2 linked regions of the Peribacillus sp. FSL E2-0218 genome follow. The protein of the gene in region 1 binds, or shares a complex with, the protein of each later gene. Links are inferred from orthologs where the notes say so. Each region holds a gene or a part of one and is shown on either strand. Other genes may lie near its edges. The genes, in order: MHI53_RS07680 and MHI53_RS08690.

What was found.
Region 2: the proteins of MHI53_RS07680 (region 1) and MHI53_RS08690 are in contact, whole or in part, in a crystal structure (PDB 6PRK), measured with the Bacillus subtilis proteins. The link is inferred for Peribacillus sp. FSL E2-0218 from one-to-one orthologs.

What each region holds. Positions count from the first base shown.
Region 1 is NZ_CP150304.1:1,591,586-1,594,954, forward strand. Bases 208-3,038 are described here. They hold MHI53_RS07680 (YlbF family regulator), read left to right. Parts: upstream 208-1,313; coding sequence 1,314-1,763; downstream 1,764-3,038. Other genes in these bases: MHI53_RS07665 (YlbD family protein), read left to right, coding at 208-512; MHI53_RS07670 (YlbE-like family protein), read left to right, coding at 525-767; MHI53_RS07675 (hypothetical protein), read left to right, coding at 828-1,253; MHI53_RS07685 (hypothetical protein), read right to left, coding at 1,885-2,208; MHI53_RS07690 (YlbG family protein), read left to right, coding at 2,345-2,620. Outside these bases: more of MHI53_RS07665, read left to right, coding at 81-207; more of MHI53_RS07695, read right to left, coding at 3,039-3,041. UniProt on the Bacillus subtilis protein: Regulates sporulation prior to stage II. Positively controls the competence regulator ComK at a post-transcriptional level. May modulate the translation, stability or activity of ComS. May work together with YmcA to regulate community development.
Region 2 is NZ_CP150304.1:1,801,689-1,804,431, forward strand. It holds MHI53_RS08690 (RicAFT regulatory complex protein RicA family protein), read left to right. Parts: upstream 1-1,029; coding sequence 1,030-1,458; downstream 1,459-2,743. Other genes in the region: miaB (tRNA (N6-isopentenyl adenosine(37)-C2)-methylthiotransferase MiaB), read left to right, coding at 1-1,028; MHI53_RS08695 (outer spore coat protein CotE), read left to right, coding at 1,672-2,211; mutS (DNA mismatch repair protein MutS), read left to right, coding at 2,429-2,743. UniProt on the Bacillus subtilis protein: May work together with YlbF to regulate community development.

The sequences.
Region 1 (3,369 bases):
GTAGAAAAGGGAGCGATGCACTTTTTATTTCCCTGTTGCATATGGTGAAATAGGCGATGTCTAAGTGTGAGGTGAGAGTAATGGCAAAAAAAAAGCGCCCCTCCGTGGATGGATTTAGGGAGTTTGTCAAGAAGCACCCTTATTTAGTGAATGAAGTGAGAAACAAGCAAGCAACATGGCAGGAACTTTTTGAGGAATGGTATTTACTCGGTGAGGATCATCCGCGCTGGCAGGCTGAAGTCGGCATGAATCAACCTGTTGTGAATGCAGGATCTCCAACACAGCCGGTGGAAAAGGAAGAAAGTACGGAGTTGATCGGTACGATAATGAGTGCAGTCAAAAATATGGATATGGGGCAGATTCAACAATATATTGTGAATGCCAACCAGGCGATCGGAGCCATCCAAGGAGTTCTATCTGCTTTTCAGGGAAATAAATCAGGGGGTGAATCGAGCCCTCCTGCAAAAGAAAAAGAGCAGAGAACCAACCCTTTTTTATTCACAAAAGATTAAGGAGGGATTTTGATGCGTCAGAATATATATGAATTCATTCAAACGAATGAAGATATGCGAAATTACTTGAGAGTTCAACCTGCTTGGTACAAAAGATTAATGCGTAATCCTCATGAAGTGGATGTTTTCGAAACTGAGGCTAAATATTATTTCGAGAAGTCGATTCCTCATCGTGTTTCTAAATTTTCCGAAAGCGTTCAGGTTGCCTCGATGATGCTTCATATGTTTCAAGCCATGAACGCTCCCGGTGAATGAAGAAAAAAAGAGTAATTTACTCCGTTTTGCTAACAATAAAGGCAAAAGGGGGACGATGGTATGAGAAAATTGATTGTCGGTCTAGCAGTGTTGATGGCAGTGGCGGGTTGTGGCAAGAAAATACCCGAACCTGAAAATGCAAAAATGGCTATACAGGATGTATCAACCCTAAAAGCTGCCACCACTGTATCAAGCATTCGAAATTCAGATGAGGATTTTCGGGTGAAAACGTTTGTAAAGGGCAACGCCGTTTATGTAGAGTGCTACTTGAAAAACTATGGTTTTTCAAACGAGAATGGTGAAAATGCGGCAACGGTGTCCGTATATATTGATAATGATAAAAAAGTCGATATGAAAACGGCAGCATTTATTGTAAAGGATGTCCCGAGTGGCAGGCATAAAATGAAGCTTGAGATATTGAATGGTTCTGGAAAGAAAACGGGACTGCAAAAAGAGTTTGAGGTACATATCACTTCTTCGCTCTAATTAAACCATTAGCATCTGTAAGGGAGTAATGGTAAAATGAAGGTGGAGGTGAGCTTGTTAATGCTTGCTACTATGGAAATCATCGACATTCTGCAACAGGCTGATGGATTAGCTGAAATGATCCTTCATTCTGAAATAGGAGAAGAATATCTCCTTAGTTTATATAAATTACAGAGCGACAAAGAGGCACAGCAAAAAATCTCGAAGTTCACTTCTTTGAAGGATCTATTCGAGGATGTCCAAAGGTTCGGTAAATATCATCCGGATTATAAACGCATCAACTTAGAAACGAGAGAGGCAAAACGGGATATGGATATGCACTCTACCGTTGCCGATTTCAAAAGGGCGGAGACCGAACTGCAATCCGTTCTTGATGAAATCAGCGGAAGGATCGGCCGCGCGGTTTCGGAGCAAGTCAAAACGCCTGCGGGCAATCCATTTTTTGTCTCTTCGGGTGGGTGTTCAACCGGAAGCTGTGGCACTGGAGGAAGCTGCGGGTGCTCTGCCTAACTAGTCGAACCTAAAGGTTTGCTGGTTGGCCGGCTTTGACGCAGTGCATTAAAGCCATCGGAATTCGTTAGTTTTCTCGGAGTCCGGTGGCTTTTCCATGTGCAGAACCTTAGGGAAGCGGTCAACTGCGAAAAAGGATACAATCCGGACAAAGATTTCCGCAGCAAAACATCTTTTTCTGCGGGACAAAAAAACGATGGCGGAATACATATACCTGCTCTTCCTGCCTGACGAAAATGGTTTCACAATGGAGCTGCTTGCCGCGCATCGAATGGCTCGCAGCCTTTTTTATGAGGAAAAAAAGCAACCCTTCATCCTTTTCCGGTGATTGGTAATGGATATATATAAAGGGGATGCCGGTGAACTTCTTTACCGACGCTTCGGTAATTTCATCATTAGCCAGAAGGTGAACGATAAATTGATGCCAAATTTGATCTAAATCCATTTTTTTTGAGCTCCCTTCCAGTAATTATATTCATAATAGTGAGAGAATTTCGTTTATAATCTTTTTCTTGGTTGAAAGTAAAGATTCTGCTATGCTACACTTAGTTAAAACCTTTATAAAAGGGAGTTATTGAGATATGCTTGGAGCGAGACAAGGAATCATCGTCTATTTACATACATTAAAACAAGCGAAAATGCTTAGGAAATTTGGAAATATCCATTATGTTTCGAAAAAACTGAAATATGTGGTCCTATATACGAATATGGATGAGGTGGAGCCCTTAGTGGAAAAGCTGAACAATTATTCGTTCGTAAAAAAAGTGGACCTCTCTTATAAGCCATTCTTGAAGGTGGAATACGAAAACTCCAAACCGGATAAGGCGAAGGAATATGATTATAAGATGGGGATTTGAAAAAAACTGACTCAAAAAGAGTCAGTTTTTTTTAGCCCAATGGAGGAAGGTATCTATTCATTCGCAAAATGCCGATTAAGTGCTGGTAGTAGAGCTCGGTTTCTGCAAAAAGCACCGAGGATTTCACATCGATTTCGATGATCGGTTTATCGAGCTCCTCAGCCAAGTTCTCAAAAAGCTCATAGCGTTTATTTTTGGTAATATGCGGATTCGGTATACCTTCACGGCAAATATAAAGCGGTTGGAATTTACCGGGATCCGTAGGCTGCATAACGATGACCATGGAGGTTACCTGTTTATCGTTTATGGTTGTATGCAGCGCCAAAAGCCTGATGACACGATGTTTTTGGTTGCGCCCTACCTCGAGCAATTCATATATATCAGAATGTCCTTGTCCAAGTTCAATAAAACGTTGAATCAATTAAACCTCTCCTAACTTGCTTATTATTCATTACTTTATCATTTTCCTCCTTAAAAGAGAAGGACAACTTATGTTGAATCATGACAAGAGATGATTGGTTTAATCGGTACATAAAAAAAGCCCTGCAAAAAATTTGCAGGGTCCTTCTATGTCTAACTATGGACCAGAAGGCAAAGGGAGAGGAGAAACCGGAGGAAGAACTTATGGGGAAACGTAAGCCTTCTCCGCGGTTGGCAACAACACCTAAAAAGGAATGTTGTTATTCTTATTATGACCAAAATTTGTTATCTTATTCAAAATGAATGAGATTTGTAAATTTGTCCTCCAG
Region 2 (2,743 bases), 210 kb from region 1 along the record:
ATAATATCCACCGTCTGCCGCAAATCCTTAATGAAGCTTATCTTTCCAAGGAAATGGTCATTGAGGTTTGGTCCAAAGAAGGCGATGTAATTGAAAACCTTCCAAAGATACGAAAAGGTAAAACGAAGGCATGGGTCAATATCATGTATGGCTGTGACAAGTTTTGTACATATTGCATCGTGCCTTATACAAGAGGGAAAGAAAGAAGCCGCAGACCGGAAGATATCATCCAGGAAGTACGTCATCTTGCCGCTCAGGGCTACAAAGAAATTACGTTACTCGGACAGAATGTCAATGCATATGGGAAAGATTTTACCGATATTGAATATCGTTTTGGTGATTTGATGGATGAGATCCGCAAAATCGACATTCCGCGAATTCGTTTCACGACGAGTCATCCCCGTGACTTTGATGATCACTTGATTGAAGTTCTCGCTAAAGGCGGCAATCTTGTCGATCATATTCACCTTCCTGTTCAATCGGGAAGTACCGACACACTAAAAATCATGGCGCGCAAATATACACGGGAACAGTATTTGGAGCTAGTAAAGAAGATTAAGGAAGCCATTCCGAGTGCATCATTAACGACTGATATCATTGTAGGCTATCCGAATGAAACGGAAGAGCACTTTGAAGAAACGATGTCTTTATACCGTGAAGTCGGGTTTGATGCAGCATATACGTACATTTATTCGCCACGTGAAGGGACACCGGCTGCTAAGATGCAGGATAACGTGCCTATGGAAGTGAAAAAGGAGCGTCTGCAGCGCTTGAATGCCCTCGTTAATGACACGTGCGCCTTGAAAATGAAAGAGTATGACGGGCAAGTTGTTGAAGTGCTAGTAGAGGGTGAAAGCAAGAAGAATGCGGAAGTATTAGCAGGTTATACAACGAAAAATAAGCTCGTGAACTTCAAAGGACCAAAATCTGCCATCGGTCAAATCGTGAAAGTAAAAATCACTGGAACGAAAACATGGTCACTAAACGGAGATATGGTTGAAGAAGCAGCGGCAATCGAGGTGGAGTAAGATGACGAAATATACTAAAGATGACATTCTGACAAAAGCGGCCGAGCTTGCAGAAATGATTGCCAGCACGGAAGAAGTCGATTTCTTTAAACGGGCAGAAGCTCACATCAATGAAAATCAAAAAATCCGCGAGATGATTGCCAGTATTAAAAGTTTGCAAAAACAGGCGGTCAATTTCCAGCATTATGGCAAGGATAAGGCGTATAACCAAGTTCAGGCCAAAATTGATGCACTGGAAAAACAATTGGATGAGCTTCCTATCGTCCAGCAATTCAAACAATCTCAAGTTGACGTGAATGATCTATTGCAAATGGTTTCGTCACAAGTATCGAATAAGGTAACGGACCTAATCATTGAAGCTACTGAAGGCGACATCCTTCGCGGCGAAACAGGTTCACACGTACAAGCTGGCGGCGGAAGCTGTTCATGAATATAAAAAAGCCCTTCTGATAAATAGAAGGGCTTTTTTAACACCCGGAAATCCTTATACAGCGCCCATTCGTGACACATATCCCAAAACATGCGCATAAAATAACCTAGGTTTAAAACATTACAGCAGTTTTCAAACAAAAAAAATTCTACGCACACTAGACTTTTACCACGCATAGGATGAATGGAAACTGTATGAGGAGGGTTCGCTAGCATGTCACAATATAGAGAGATAATTACTAAAGCGGTGGTGGCAAAGGGACGTAAATTCACAAAGTCCTCTCACACCATTTGCCCGGCTCATCATCCTTCTAGCATTCTAGGTTGTTGGATCATCAACCATAAATACGATGCCAAGAAAGTCGGCAAAAAGGTAGAAATTCACGGCAGCTACGAAATCAACGTTTGGTATTCCTATAACCATAATTCAAAAACGGAAGTTGTCACTGAAAAGGTGCAATATACCGACGTGATTTCGCTGAAATACCGTGATCCCGATTGTCTTGATGACCATGAAATCGTTGCAAAAGCTGTCCAACAGCCGAATTGCTTAGAAGCTTGCATCTCGCCATGCGGACAAAAAATCATTGTCCACGTGGAAAGGGAATTCTTTGTGGAGGTCGTCGGCGAAACGAAAATTTGTGTCGCCGTTAGTCCAGATGGCCGCTGTGAAGATGACTGGGGCTGTGATTTCGATGATGAGGAATTCGAAGATTTAGATCCGGATTTCCTAGATGAATTCGAAGACGAATAAAATATAGAAAGTAACTACCGGATGACACATTTTCATCCGGTTTTATTTATTGTGGATCGGGACGAGTCCATCCCAGAGTTGGCCGACATGCCCCGTTATTTTCACTGCTGATCGAGTTTCCATGCAATTTTGAATACAGGCAAGATTGCTTCCTCGTATGTTATAATGAAGGATATGACTGAGAAAATAGATTATAGTTTGGAAAGGTTTTGAAGGAATGGCTGGATATACTCCGATGATACAGCAATATTTAAAAATTAAGGCAGAGTATCAAGATGCCTTTTTATTTTTTCGTTTAGGCGATTTTTATGAGATGTTTTTTGATGATGCATTGAATGCCTCCCAGGAGCTTGAAATCACATTGACGAGCCGGGAAGGCGGAAGTGAAGACCGAATTCCGATGTGCGGCATTCCCTATCACTCGGCTGCTAACTATATTGATATCTTGATAGAAAAAGGATTCAAAGTAGCTATATGTGAACAGACGGAAGATCCAAAACAAGCAAAAGGTGTAGTCCGCAGGGAAGTGGTC